4 regions of the Methylobacterium sp. 1030 genome follow, and region 3 is predicted to be linked to each of the others. Evidence: predicted binding sites of a transcription regulator. Region 3 holds the regulator's gene; each other region holds the start of a gene.

Region 1 (3,550 bases), on a different contig from region 3:
GCCGCGTAGAGGCCGGAGAGGGCGGCTGCCCGCTCCGGCGACAGGGGTGTCAGACCGCGCAAGGCGGGCGGCTCCGGATCAGGACTTCCGACGCTGCTCGTCGTTGAACCGCAGCATGTCGATGATCGGCTGGTAATCCTTGAGGGTCACCGGCGTGAGATCCTGGTCCTTGCCGTCGGAGAGCCGGTCGAACGCGGCCTTGTCGGCCTTCGGCAGGGCCACGAAGGCGTCGCGGATCTTGGCCTTCAGGTCGTCCGGCAGGCTCGCCAGCACGGCGAAGGGCCCCTCCGGCAGGAAGTCGGACTTGAACACGACCCGGAAGTCCGACTGCTGCATCGGCGTGCCGTCGGGCTTCTTGAGCATGCCCTTGGCGGCCATGCGGGTGACCATCGTGTCGGTCTCGGAATTCCACAGGTTGGCGGCGGCGTCGGCCGTGCCCTGGGTGAGCGCCAGGACGGCGTTCTCGTGGCTGCCCGCGTAGAAGGTCTTGCCGAAGAACTTCTCGACGTCGTAGCCGGCCCGCTTCAGGAAGAAGCGCGGCGCCTGATTGCCGGAGGTGGAGTTCGGATCGACCAGCGCGAGGTTCTTGCCCTTGAGATCCTCGACGGTCTTGTAGGGGCTGGAGGCCAGCACGTAGACCACCGAATAGTAGCCCGAGGCGCCGGTCTCGTGCTTCTGGTTGACGATCGGCTCGATCTTCACGCCGGTCATCACGGCCCGCGCGAACGAGGCCGGCCCGTACCACGCGATCTGGATGTTGCCGGCGCGCTGGCCCTCGATCACGGCGGCGTAGTCGCTCGCCACCCGCAGCTTGACCGGCACGCCGAGCGTCTTGGTCAGGTAGGCGGTGAGCGGCGCCCAGCGGTCGGCGGTGCCCGAGGCGTTCTCGGCCGGGATCACGCCCAGCGTCAGCTCCGGATACTGGGCCTTCCAGTCCTGGGCGGCGGCCGGCAGGCCGAGGAGGGCGAGGGCCGCGGCGGCGGCGAGGGTGCGTCGGGTGATCATCGGGTCGTCCTTCGTGGCGTCGGCGAGGTTCAGCCGGCCGGAGGCCGGTCGGGCGTTTCCAAGACGGTGCATTTTGGCGGTGCGCTCTGGCGGTGCGCTCTGGCGGTGTTCGTTGGGGCCCGGGGCCCGGATCAGGCGCCGAGGGCGGCCTCGCGGACCGGCCGCGCCGGCACGTGACCGGGCCGGCCCGGCATCGCGGCCCGCTGCTCCGCCTCGCGCTGCGCGGAATCGTCCAGCACCTCGCCGGCCTCCAGGCCGTAGAGCCGGCGCGCCACGTCCTCGGTGAGGTCGAAGGGGCCGCCCTCGAACACGACCCGCCCGGCCGCGAGGCCGACGAGGCGGTCGCAGTAGGCGCGGGCGAGGTCGAGGGAGTGCAGGTTGCACAGCACCGTGATGCCGTAGCGCCGGTTCACGTCGGCGAGCGCGTCCATCACGAGCCGCGTGTTGCGCGGGTCGAGCGAGGCGACCGGCTCGTCGGCGAGCAGGATCTCGGGTTCCTGCACGAGGGCGCGGGCGATGGCGACGCGCTGCTGCTGGCCGCCCGACAGGCCGTCGGCCCGCTGGCCGGCGAACTCGCCCATGTCGAAGCTCTCCAGGGCGGCGAGGGCCATGGCGCGGTCCTCGGCGGACCATTGCCGGAGCAGGGCGCGGTGGGTCGGCACGTGGCTGAGGCGCCCCATCAGCACGTTGGTCATGACGTCGAGCCGGCCGACGAGGTTGAATTGCTGGAAGATCATGGCGCAGCGGGTGCGCCACTCGCGCAGCGGGCGGCCGCGCAGGGTGGTGACCTCGCGGCCGTCGTGGAGGATGCGTCCCGAACTCGGATCCGCCAGCCGGTTGATGAGGCGCAGCAGCGTGGACTTGCCGGCACCGGACCGGCCGATCACCCCGACGAAGCTGCCGGGCTCGATCCGGAGCGACACGCCGTCGACGGCGCGTCGGTCGCCGTACTGGCGCGTGAGATCCTCGATAACCAGCATGCCACCATCCGCCGGGGAACGGCCGCACGTAGACGCCGGTTTGACGACGATTGGATGACGTATTCGGAACGATTATATTTGCCGGCGCAGCATCTCGGCTTTTCGATAGCCGACTTAATCTTCGTGGCGCTCCAGGAATGCTTCGATGGGCAGCCCGCGGAAATCCGGCAGCGCCCGGCGCAGGCGCTCGTGGTCCCAGTCCCACCACGCCAAGCGGGTCAGACGGTCCGCGACGGCCTCGGGGAAGCGGCGCCGGACCGGCCGGGCGGGATTGCCGACGACGATCGTGTAGGGCTCGACGTCGCGGGTGACGATGGCGCCCGCCCCCACCACCGCGCCGGTGCCGATCGTGCGCCCGGGCAGGACGACCGCGCCGTGGCCGATCCAGACATCGTGGCCGATCGCCACCGGGCTCGCCCGGCGCCGGTCGAAGTAGGCGGGCTCGTCCGCTTCCTCCGGCCAGTAGGCGCGCGCCCGGTAGGTGAAGTGCGCCTGCGACGCCCGCTCCATCGGGTGGTTGCCGGGATTGATCCGCACGCTGGCGGCGATCGAGCAGAACTTGCCGATCGCGGTGTAGATCACCTCGCCGTCCTCACCGATGTAGGAATAGTCGTCGAGGGTCGTCTCGGTGAGGCGGGTGCGGGCGCCGACCTCGGTGTAGCGGCCGAGGCGGCTGTCGACGACCCGGGCGCTCGGATCGAGCGCGGGTTCGAGGCCGAGGGGGCGGTCAACCACGGGCCTCTCCGAAGGGCAGGCGCGCCAGGAGCCGGAACGGCCCCGACCCGTCCTGGGTCAGGAGGCTGATGGCGTCGATCCGCAGGGGCTCCGGTCCCGCGGCGGCGTAGGCCTCGGACAGGCGCCGGTGCCAGAGGTCGCGCTCCGCCTCCGGCAGGGCGTCGGTCAGGGTCATGTGGAAGCGGAAGGCCTCGAACACGTAGGGATAGCCCCAGCGCTCGAGGAGCGCGCGGCCGCGCGGGTCGAGGCGCTCCGGCCGGCGCTTGGCGCGCTCGGCCTCCGTGAGCGGCGCCCGGAACGGGTCGAGGGCGGCGACGCACTCGGCGGCGAGGAGCCCGAGTTCCGGCGGGGGTGTCTCCGGCACCAGGGCGAGGAACGGCCCGAGGGCGGCGACCCGGAGCGGCCCCACCGCCACTGGCGGGTGCGCGGCCGCGAGGGCGCGGGCGGCGGCCACGAGGTCGGCCTCCCCGGTGCCGGGGGCGAGGCGCAGCGGCGCCTTGAGGGTGGCGTGGAACCCGTAGACCCGCGCGCCCGCCGTGACCGCAGCGAGATCACCGAGCCCCTCCGGGTGCGGCACCGGCAGCCCGGCGACGTTGTCGGTGCCGAGGATCGCCCGGCCGAAGGCTTCGAGGCGCGAATCCGGGGCGGGCAGCCAGTAGAGGGCGTAGCGGCGCGACACGTAGGGTCTCCGATCGCCGGGCGGTCAGGCCGTCGGCGCGTAGGTGCGCGCGTCGGCGGCCCGCCGGGGGCGCACGTCCATGGCATTGCCCCGCCACACGATGGCGCTCCGCATCCAGGCGCCGACCCAGATCGCCGGGATCAGGGCGTCG
Region 2 (3,550 bases), on a different contig from region 3:
CGAGGACCAGGGTCTCGGACACCGTCCGCGCCTGCCGGTCTCGGATGAGCGTGTCGGTGTAGCTGGCGATGCTGAAGGGCGCCTTCTGGGTCTCGGTATCGCCGAGGAGGCCGAGGCGCCCGCCCTGCGCCACCTGACCGCCGGCATAGGCCGGGACCGGGCCGCGCGGCGCGGCCGCGCTCGCGACCGACAGCTCGTCGAGCTGGACGTCCCGGCCGGCCCCGGCCTCCTCGGCGCGGGCGGCGTGCGGCCCGGAACCGACGAAGCCCAGCAGGACAGCCATCGGGAGAACCGGCCGGGCCGCGCGCCGCCGGCGCCGGTTCCTTGCGGAAACAGGTACTGAAAAGTCGTGGGACTGCATTGTCGTGACGATGGCTCCGAATCACGGAGCAAGGCAGCAAATATCTCTACATGTGTCAAAAATACATTTGGAGTAATTACAATTCTACAGTGCGATCGCATCGCTGATCGAACATTGTCGATATTTATTTTCGTATATACATAGATGTATTTCAGGACGTCGTGTTTATCAATGACGCGACCATCTTCGCGCGATCGGGGCGACGATTTCACGGAGGGCCGGGCCACAGCTCGGCCGAGGCGCACGGCCGGGATCATCGGTCCGGACGAGGCCGCCGAGGTCGGACCCGGCCGCGATTTCCCGTGGATCGTGCGCGGCCGGTCGGGCCGCCGGGGCGTTCGACCGCGCGACCACCGGATCCCGACGGGCCCGCGGGAGCGCCGACCGGCGGCCGCGGCGCCGCGATCGGGGCGCCCGGTTGCCAGGGTTGCCCACCCCGCCTAGACGGGCCCGGCGCGAAACGTGCTTGTCACCCCTCCTCTTGTGCAGAGGTCTTCTCCCGTGATCACCGGTCCGTGCCTCATCGTCCAGCCGATCCACGCGGCGGGCCTCGACCGGTTGCGCGCGGCCGGCCTGGAGCCGCGCCCGGCGAGCGGGACCGATCCCGAGACGCTGGCGCGCGAGGTCGCCGACTGCGTCGCCGTCATCACCCGCAACACCGGCTTCCCGGCCCGCGCCATCGCGGCGGCGCCGGCCCTGCGGGTGATCGGGGTGCACGGCACCGGCACCGACCACGTCGCCACGGCCGAGGCGACCGGGGCCGGGATCGTGGTGGTGAACACGCCCGGCGCCAACGCCGTCTCGGTGGCCGAGCAGACGCTGGCGCTGATCTTCGCCCTGGCCAAGGCCCTGCCGGAGGCCGACCGCTCGGTCCGGGCCGGCGACGACAGCTTCAAGTTCACCGCCCGGCTGATCGAGCTCGCCGGCCTGACACTGGGCCTCGTCGGCTTCGGGGCGATCGGGCAGGCGACCGCCCGGCTCGGCGCCACCCTGGGCCTGCGGGTGCTGGCCTACGGCCCGAGCCGCCCGGACGCGGACTTCGCCAATGCCGGCGCCCTGCGGGCCGCCTCGGTCGACGCGCTCCTGGCGGAGTCCGACATCGTCTCCCTGCACGTGCCGCTGACCCCGGGCACCCGCGGCCTGATCGGCCGGGACCAGCTCGCCCGGATGAAGCGGGAGGCCTTCCTGATCAACACCAGCCGCGGCGGCCTGATCGACGAGGCGGCCCTGGTGGAGGCGCTGGCGGCGGGCACGATCGCGGGCGCCGGGCTCGACGTCTTCGCCCAGGAACCGCTGCCGGTCGACCACCCGCTGGCCCGCCAGCCCCGGGCGATCCTGACGCCCCATGTCGGCGGCTCCACCGGGGCGGCCCTGATCCGCACCGCCGAGACCGCCGCGGCCCGCGTGGTCGACGCCCTCGCCGGCCGGCGGCCGGGCGGGCTGGTCAACCCGGCCGTCTGGGAGCGGCGCCGCGGGGTGTGATGGTCCCCCCTCTCCCGTGCGGGAGAGGGTTGGGGTGAGGGACGAGAGGCTTCGGGATCAAGCACCCGATCGACGCGATTCGAGGGGGAGCCTCATCCGGTGAGGTCTCACCCCTCAGCCTGTCCCTCTCCCGCACGGGAGAGGGGACCCGCGGCCGATCCTGACGGCGCGGCGGTCGTGGCCGGCCCGGTTCACGGTGTTTCGTCCGGACCGCGACCGCCCGCCGCGCGCCGTGTCATGCAATCGTCGCAGACGGGCCGGAAAGCCACCCGCTGCATCCGAGGCCAGAGAGGGCTCCATGGACTTCCACCGTCGCTTCACGGTCCTGATGTGCGCCCCGGCCTTCGACCCGGACGATCTCGAGGGCGCGCGCGTCAACCAGATCGTGGCGGCCGTGGAGCAGCGCGGCTTCGAGGTGGTGCGCGCCCGACGGGTGGAGGACGCGGCCATCGCGGTCCAGACCGACGCGGCGGTCGGCTGCCTCGTGGTCGACTGGGGCAAGCGCGGCCTCGACGGCAAGGCCGCCGCCCTCATCGACATGATGCGCCGGCGCGGCCTGGAGATGCCGATCGTCATCATGGTCCGCCGCAAGCGGCTGGAGGATATCCCGGTCGAGCTCCTCGACTTCATCGACGGCTACATCTTCCTCGCCGAGGAGACGCCGGAATTCATCGCCCGCGGCCTCGTCAGCCGGGTCACGCAGTACGCCGAGACCCTCAAGACCCCGTTCTTCGGCGCGCTCGTCGACTACGCCGAGAAGGGCAACCAGCTCTGGACCTGCCCGGGCCACAACGGCGGCATCTTCTACAACCGGTCGCCGATCGGCCGGATCTTCGTGGAGCACCTCGGCGAGGCGATCTTCCGCGACGACCTCGACAACTCGGTCCTCGACCTCGGCGACCTCCTGACCCACGAGGGTCCGGCGCTGAAGGCCCAGAAGGAGGCCGCCAAGATCTTCGGGGCGGAGAAGACCTACTTCGTCCTCAACGGCACCTCCGCCTCCAACAAGATCGTCCTGTCCTCCCTGGTGGCCGAGGACGACCTCGTCCTGTTCGACCGCAACAACCACAAGGCGGCCCACCACGGCGCCCTGTTCCTCGGCGGCGGCATCCCGATCTTCCTGGAGACCGACCGCAACGCCTACGGGCTGATCGGGCCGATCTTCCACGAGGCCCTGGACGAGACCCGGATCCGGGAGAAGATCCGCCGCAACCCGCTGGTGACCGACCCGGAGGCGTGGCGCCAGGAGCGGCCGTTCCGCGTCGCGGTGATCGAGCAGTGCACCTACGACGGCACGATCTACGACGCCCAGGAGATCCTGGAGAAGATCGGCCACCTCTGCGACTACATCCTGTTCGACGAGGCCTGGGCGGGCTTCATGAAGTTCCACCCGCTCTACGCAAGGCGCTTCGCCATGGGGCTGACCGGGCTCGACGAGACCTCGCCCGGCATCGTCGCCACGCAATCGACCCACAAGCAGCTCGCGAGCTTCAGCCAGGCCTCGCAGATCCACACCCGCGACGGCCATATCCGCGGCCAGACCCGGCGGGTCGAGCACAAGCGGCTCAACGAGAGCTTCCTGGTCCACGCCTCGACCTCGCCCTTCTACCCGCTCTTCGCCTCCCTCGACGTCGGCGCCCAGATGATGAAGGGGCGCTCGGGCATGATCCTGTGGGACGACACGATCCGGCTCGGGATCGAGTGGCG
Region 3 (3,550 bases):
GCCGGCGTCCTGGCGAGCTTCCTGGCGCTCGCCGCCGCGCTGATCGGCCTGAAGAGCGGCGGGGCCGCGATCGGCTGGGGGTTCCAGCTCCAGTCGCCCGCCATCGTGGCGGGGCTCGCCTACCTGCTGTTCGCGATGGGCCTGAGCCTCTCGGGCGCGGTCCATGTCGGAGGCCGGCTCGCCGGCCTCGGCGACGGCCTCACCCGGCGCGGCGGCCTGAGCGGCTCGTTCTTCACCGGCGTGCTCGCGACCCTGGTGGCGACGCCCTGCACGGCGCCGTTCATGGGCTCGGCGGTGGGCTTCGCGCTGACCCAGAGCGCCGGCGTGGCGCTCGCCGTCTTCGCGAGCCTCGGCCTCGGCCTCGCCCTGCCCTTCCTGCTCCTGACCCTCTGGCCGCCGGCCCTGCGGGCGCTGCCGCGGCCGGGCGCCTGGATGGAGACCCTCAAGCAGGTGCTGGCCTTCCCGGTCTACGCCACCGTGGCGTGGCTGATCTGGGTGCTGGCGCAGCAGGTCGACCCGCGCGGGCTGCTGGCGGCGCTGATCGGCCTCGTCCTCGTGGGCTTCGCCGCCTGGGCCTGGGAGCACGGCCGCGCCGCCCCGCCGCGGGCCGGCCGGGTCGCGCAGGCCGCCGCCGCGCTGGCGCTGATCGCCGTCGGGGCCCTCGCCGTCACCCTGCCCCGGGACCGCGCCGCGCCGGCCGCGCAGGCCGCCGCCGACGGGATCGAGCCGTTCACGCAGGCGCGCCTCGACGCCCTGGTCGACGCGCACCGCCCCGTCTTCGTGGACATGACCGCCGCGTGGTGCATCACCTGCGCGGTCAACGAGGCGACCTCGCTCAACACCAAGGCCGTGCGGGCCGCGATGGCCGAGCGCGGCGTGACCTACATGAAGGGCGACTGGACCAACCAGAACCCCGAGATTACCCGCCTCCTGGAGAAGCACGGGCGCAGCGGCGTCCCGCTCTACCTGCTCTATACCGGGACGGGAGAGCCCCAGGTGCTGCCGCAGATCCTCACCGAGGGGACGGTCCTGGCGGCGCTGGAGGCGGTGCCGGCCGCCTCGGGCCGGAGCGCGGCGCTGGCGCGCTGAATCCCTGGAGACCGGGACGCGCGGATCTTCGCGGGCCCGTCCCACCGTCTTTGCGAGCGGAGCGAAGCAACCCAGCAGCGCCGCGCGCATCGGCGTCCCGCCGCCCTGGGTCGCTTCGCTGCGCTCGCGATGACGGTGCGCCGGAGCGAAGTCCTATCCGGACGGCCAGTGAGGCCGCCTCAGGCCTCCAGCGAGAAGGTCTCGTCGAAGGCGTAGCCCGAGCCCCGGACCGTACGGATCGGGTCGGTCTGGCGCGGGCCGTTCAGCGCCTTGCGCAGCCGCCCGACATGGACGTCGACGGTACGCTCGTCGATGTAGACGTCGTGGCCCCACACCCCGTCGAGGAGCTGCTCGCGGGAGAAGACCCGGCCCGGCGCCAGCATCAGGAATTCCAGGAGCCGGAACTCCGTGGGGCCCAGATGCAGCTCCTCGCCGCCGCGGCGGACGCGGTGGCCGGTGCGGTCGAGTTCCAGGTCGCCGGCCGCTAGCCGGTCCGAGACGTGGGCGGGCTTGGCCCGGCGCAGGAGCGCGCGGATCCGGGCGAGCAGCTCCGGGACCGAGAACGGCTTGACGATGTAGTCGTCGGCGCCCGTGCCGAGACCGCGGACGCGGTCGCCCTCCTCGCCCCGGGCGGTGAGCATAATCACCGGCAGGCGCTCGGTCTCCCGGCGCGCCCGGATCCGGCGGCACAGCTCGATCCCCGAGAGGCCGGGCAGCATCCAGTCGAGCAGGACGAGGTCCGGGATCCGCTCCGCCAGGAGCAGCTCGGCGTCGTCGCCGCGCGCCGCCGAATCCACCAGGAAGCCCTCGGCCTCCAGGTTGTAGCGGAGCAGCGTGCTCAGGGCCTCCTCGTCCTCGACGATCAGGACTTGCATGCTCACGTTCGAAGACTCGTTCTGCGGGCGGTCCCCGGATGGTGCAGGAGGCGCCGCCCCGCCTCAACCCGCACGGAGAGTGACCCCGGCCGCGCCCACAGGAAGGCGCCGGGGTCGGCGCCTCACGGCGCCTGCACGCCGTCCACGGTCGCGTAGTTCGACGCGTCGTTCTTCGGCCGGTCACCCGCCAGCGTCTCGCCCGTGGCGAGGTAGTGGATCGTCTCGGCGATGTTGGTGGTGTGGTCGCCGATGCGCTCGACGTTCTTCGCGCAGAACAGGAGATGCGTGCAGAACGAGATGTTGCGCGGATCCTCCATCATGTAGGTCAGGAGCTCGCGGAACAGGGAATTGTACAGGGCGTCGATCTCGCCGTCGCGCTCCCAGACGTCGTGGGCCGCCTGGACGTCGCGGCTCCCGTAGGCGTCGAGCACGTCCTTGAGCTGACCCTCGGCGAGGTCGCTCATGTGGCGCACGCCGAGCACGATCTTCTGGGCCGGCGCCTGGTCGGAGATCGCCACCACGCGCTTGGCGACGTTCTTGGCGAGGTCGCCGATCCGCTCCAGATCGCCGGAGACGCGGATCGCCGAGATGGTCTCGCGCAGGTCGATCGCCAGGGGCTGGCGCCGGGCGATCAGCAGCACGGCGCGCTCCTCGATGTCCCGCTGCAGCGCGTCGAGGCGCTTGTCGGCGAGGATCACCGCCTGGGCGAGCGTGTCGTCCCGGCGCACGAGGGCGTCGGTCGCCTCCGCGGTCATCTTCTCGGCGACGCCGCCCATCTCCGAGATCGAGCGACGCAGGTTCTCCAGGTCGGTGTCGTAGGAGGTGACGATATGGCCGGGCATGGCGGATCCTTCGATGGGGTCCCGGGGACGGCCCTCCGGGAGGCTTGCGGGACCCGCCGGCGCGCCGGAGACGCGAGCGGCGGTCCCGGGACCGGAGCGGCCCGGCAGACTAGCCGAAGCGGCCGGTGATGTAGTCCTGCGTGCGGCGTTCCGTCGGGTTCATGAACATCCGGTTGGTCGGACCGAACTCGACGAGCTGCCCCAGATACATGAAGGCGGTGAACTGCGAGATGCGCGCCGCCTGCTGCATGTTGTGCGTGACGATCACGATGGTGAACTCGTCGCGCAGCTGCTCGATCAGCTCCTCGATGCGGCCGGTCGAGATCGGGTCGAGGGCCGAGGTCGGCTCGTCGAACAGGATCACCTCCGGCTTCTGCGCCACCGTCCGGGCGATGCACAGGCGCTGCTGCTGGCCGCCCGACAGGCCGGTCCCGGGCTGCCGGAGCTTGTCCTTCACCTCGTCCCAGAGGGCGGCCTTGCGCAGGGATTCCTCGATCCGGCCGTCGAGCTCGGATTTCGGCAGCTTCTCGTAGAGGCGCAGGCCGAAGGCCACGTTGTCGTAGATCGACATCGGGAACGGCGTCGGCTTCTGGAACACCATGCCGATGCGCGAGCGCAGCTCGTTCAGGTCGACGGAGGGGCTGAGGATGTTCTCGCCGTCGAGCAGGATCTCGCCCTCCGCGCGCTGCTCCGGGTAGAGGCTGTAGATCCGGTTGAAGCAGCGCAGCAGGGTGGACTTGCCGC
Region 4 (3,550 bases), on a different contig from region 3:
GCCCGACCACGTGCTCCGGCACGGTGTTGAACGCGTAGTTGCGGATGTTGACGACCGTGACCCCCTGGGCCTTGGCCTGGGCCTTGTCGACCACGTCGGTGCCGGTGGCGGCGACCGCGATCAGCTTCAGGTCGGGGAGCTGCTTCAGCGTCTCGGCCCGCATCGGGACCTTGTTGATCAGCGCGATCTCCGCGCCCTGGAGGCGGGAGACGATCTCCTCCGGCGTCCAGGTCGACTCGTGCTCGACGTATTCGTGGGGGAAATTGAACGGTCGGACCCTGGCATCGAGGGATTCACGATCCAGGAACACGATCTTCTTGGTCATAGGACCCCTCTCGTACGACGGGCGGTTTCCTCGATAGTCTTGTTCTTACTTGCGCGTCGGGGCGGGCCCGGCAACCCGGTCCCGCCCCGATCGCGGGCGCAGATCACGCCTTATGCAGCGGATTCTCGCGCAGGTAGCTGGAAGCGGCGGCGACGCCCGAGCCCGGCGTGACCTTGATGCCGCAATCGAGCATGGCCATCTCGGCGCCCGCGATGGCACCCAGCAGCGACAGCTCGTTCAGGTCGCCGAGGTGGCCGATGCGGAACACCTTGCCGGCGACTTTCGACAGGCCGGCGCCCAGCGAGAGGTTGTAGCGCTCGTAGGCGTGGGTGATCACCTTGGCGGCGTCGGCGCCCTCCGGCACCACGATCGCCGTGACCGTGTCGGAGTTCCACTTGGGCTCCTTGGCGCAGGGCTTGAGGCCCCAGGCCGCGACCGCCTGGCGGGTCGCCTCGGCGAGGACGTGGTGGCGGTGGTAGACGTTCTCCAGCCCCTCTTCCTTCACGACCGCCAGGGCCTCGCGCAGGCCGTAGAGCAGCGGCAGGACGGGGGTGTAGGGGAAGTAGCCGGTGGCGTTGGCGGCCAGCTGATCCTTCCAGGCGAAGTAGGCGTGGCCGAGCCGGTCGTTGCGGCCGGTGCCGCTCTCGGCGATCTTGAGCGCCTTCGGGCTGATGCAGATCAGGCCGAGGCCGGCCGGCAGCATGAAGCCCTTCTGCGAGCCCGCGATGGCGCAGTCGACCTTCCACGCGTCCATCTCGAACGGCAGAGAGCCGATCGACGAGATGCCGTCCACGAACAGCAGGGCCGGGTGCCCGGCGGCGTCGATCGCCTTGCGCACCGCGCCGATGTCGCTGGTGACGCCCGTGGCGGTCTCGTTGTGGACGACCATCACGGCCTTGATCTTATGGTCCTTGTCGGCGCGCAGGGCCTCCTCGATCTTCTGCGGATCGGCGCCGGTGCCCCACTCCTCCTCCTGGACGACCACGTCGAGGCCGAGGCGCTGGGCCATGTCGACCCAGAGGTGGCTGAACTGGCCGTAGCGCGAGGTCAGCACCGTGTCGCCGCGGCAGAGGGTGTTGGACAGGGCCGATTCCCAGATGCCGGTGCCCGAGGACGGGAACAGGATGACCGTCCCGGCGGTCGAGCCGAACACCATCTTGGAGTCCTGCAGGAGTGGCTTCACCAGCTCGGGGAAGCTCGGCGAGCGGTGATCCTCCGACGGCACGTGCATGGCGCGCAGGACGCGCTCCGGGATGTTGGTGGGGCCCGGGATGAAGAGGTGGTTGCGACCGGGGCGCCGGGTTGCGGCCATGATGTTTCCTCCGAAAAGTCCATTGCGCGCGGGCGTGAACCCGCGCCGGGTTGTCCAAGCGTCCTCAGGGAGTCGGTCCGGCGCCGTCGAGAGCGGCTCGCGCCGCACCCCCTCGAACGCCATCCTCTGCCGTGATCGGGGGGTCTCCGCGGAGCGGCAGGCGGCCTCACGCCGCTCGCGTCGCGGCGCGCCCCCGCGCGCCGGTCGCCTCCGAATTGCCGTCCCGTCCAACGGCTCCAGGGCCGTCCTCGCCGCCTTCCTGTCAAGGTCCGGCCGTGCTCGTGCCGAGCGGCCGGTTCTTGGTATTATGAGGCGGTGACGCTCGAAAGGAAAACCGGAAAAACTTCCGGAACTTGCCAAAAAAATTTTTTGTGCGCCGCAACGAAGTCGTGCTCCGGTTGAGAGGCTTCGCGGCACCGCACACCGAAGTCTTTCCGCCCCGTCGGAACCCGCGTCATCAAACTGAGATCGGATCGCGCTCTGGATCCCGGCACCGTTCAGCCGCCGGGAGAGGATGCCGTGGCCGAGGTTGAGGAGATGCCGGTCCGCGTGCGGACGCTGTTCCTGTCCGACCTGCATCTCGGCACGCGCGGCTGCCAGGCCGGCCTGCTGCTGTCGTTCCTGAAGGACTACGACGCCGACACGATCTACCTCGTCGGCGACATCGTGGACGGCTGGCAGCTGCGCTCGGGCTGGTACTGGCCGCAAGAGCACAACGACGTGGTGCAGAAGCTCCTGCGCAAGGTCCGCAAGGGCGCGCGGATCGTCTACCTGCCCGGCAACCACGACGAGTTCCTGCGCGACTACGTGGGCACGAGCTTCGGCGGCATCGAACTCGCCGAGACCGCGATCCACGAGGCGGCGGACGGCAAGCGCTACCTCGTCATCCACGGCGACCAGTTCGACATGGTGGTGCGCCACTCGCCGTGGCTCGCCCATCTGGGCGACGGCGCCTACACGCTGGCGCTCTCCCTCAACACGCTGATCAACAAGGTCCGGCGGCGGCTCGGCCTGTCCTACTGGTCGCTGTCGGCCTGGGCGAAGCTGCGCGTGAAGAACGCGGTGAGCTTCATCGGCCGCTTCGAGACGATCCTGGCCGAGGAGGCCCGCCGCCAGGGCGCCGACGGGGTGATCTGCGGCCACATCCACCACGCCGCGGACCGGCCGATCGGCGACCTGCGCTACCTCAACACCGGCGACTGGGTGGAATCCTGCACCGGGCTCGTGGAGCACTACGACGGCCGCATCGAGGTGCTGCACTACCCGAGCCTCCTGCGGGCGCGGGAGGCCGAGGTCGTGCCGCAGCCCCTGCCGGGCCGGCGCGCGGTGGCGTGAGGGCGCCGCCGTGAAGCTCCTGATCGCCAGCGACGCGTGGCACCCCCAGGTGAACGGCGTCGTGCGCTCCCTCGAGCAGATGGTCCGGCGCGCGCCGGAGCACGGCTTCGCCACGACGCTGCTGTCCGTCGCGGATTTCCGCTCGCTGCCGCTGCCGGGCTACCCGGAGATCCGCCTCGCCTATGCCGGGCGCGAGCGGGTGGCGGCGCGCTGGCGGGCCGAGCGGCCGAGCCACGTGCACATCGCCACGGAGGGGCCGGTCGGCCTCGCGGCGCGCCGGCACTGCCTCGCGCACGACCTGCCCTTCACGACGAGCTACCACACGCGCTTCCCTGAATACCTCGCCGCCCGCGCCCCGGTGCCGGAGGCGTGGTCCTACGCGTACCTGCGCCGGTTCCACGGCGCCGCCCGCGGGACGATGGTCAGCACCGCCTCGCTCCAGGGCGAGCTCGCGGCGCGGGGTTTCGGCCGGCTGATGCGCTGGACCCGGGGCGTGGACACGGAGCGGTTCCGGCCGGCCGAGCCCGGGACGCCCGGGCCGGCGGAACTCGCCGGCCTGCCGGGGCCGCTGTTCCTCT

The links. The regulator PhoB, encoded in region 3, activates phosphate uptake and scavenging genes when phosphate is short. The targets are predictions, from matches to a motif close to TGTCATNNANCTGTCAT.
Region 1: the regulator PhoB is predicted to act here: its motif matches at 2,029-2,045, upstream of phnC (phosphonate ABC transporter ATP-binding protein).
Region 2: the regulator PhoB is predicted to act here: its motif matches at 2,077-2,093, upstream of ABIC30_RS29425 (Orn/Lys/Arg family decarboxylase).
Region 4: the regulator PhoB is predicted to act here: its motif matches at 2,090-2,106, upstream of ABIC30_RS14695 (UDP-2,3-diacylglucosamine diphosphatase).

Annotation. Positions count from the first base shown of each region.
Region 1 is NZ_JBEPKM010000017.1:10,866-14,415, forward strand. Features, by position in the region: gene phnE (phosphonate ABC transporter, permease protein PhnE) at 1-62, opposite strand, end outside; gene phnD (phosphonate ABC transporter substrate-binding protein) at 79-1,005, opposite strand; gene phnC (phosphonate ABC transporter ATP-binding protein) at 1,137-1,985, opposite strand; gene ABIC30_RS23145 (LbetaH domain-containing protein) at 2,100-2,720, opposite strand; gene ABIC30_RS23150 (DUF1045 domain-containing protein) at 2,713-3,399, opposite strand; gene ABIC30_RS23155 (ceramide glucosyltransferase) at 3,424-3,550, opposite strand, start outside.
Region 2 is NZ_JBEPKM010000031.1:31,337-34,886, reverse strand. Features, by position in the region: gene ABIC30_RS29435 (TonB-dependent receptor) at 1-283, opposite strand, end outside; gene ABIC30_RS29430 (hydroxyacid dehydrogenase) at 863-1,843, shown strand; gene ABIC30_RS29425 (Orn/Lys/Arg family decarboxylase) at 2,142-3,550, shown strand, end outside.
Region 3 is NZ_JBEPKM010000016.1:60,851-64,400, reverse strand. Features, by position in the region: gene ABIC30_RS22450 (protein-disulfide reductase DsbD family protein) at 1-1,089, shown strand, start outside; gene phoB (phosphate regulon transcriptional regulator PhoB) at 1,269-1,964, opposite strand; gene phoU (phosphate signaling complex protein PhoU) at 2,087-2,806, opposite strand; gene pstB (phosphate ABC transporter ATP-binding protein PstB) at 2,916-3,550, opposite strand, start outside.
Region 4 is NZ_JBEPKM010000009.1:104,442-107,991, reverse strand. Features, by position in the region: gene ABIC30_RS14705 (D-2-hydroxyacid dehydrogenase) at 1-325, opposite strand, end outside; gene ABIC30_RS14700 (aminotransferase class V-fold PLP-dependent enzyme) at 429-1,637, opposite strand; gene ABIC30_RS14695 (UDP-2,3-diacylglucosamine diphosphatase) at 2,175-2,972, shown strand; gene ABIC30_RS14690 (glycosyltransferase family 4 protein) at 2,983-3,550, shown strand, end outside.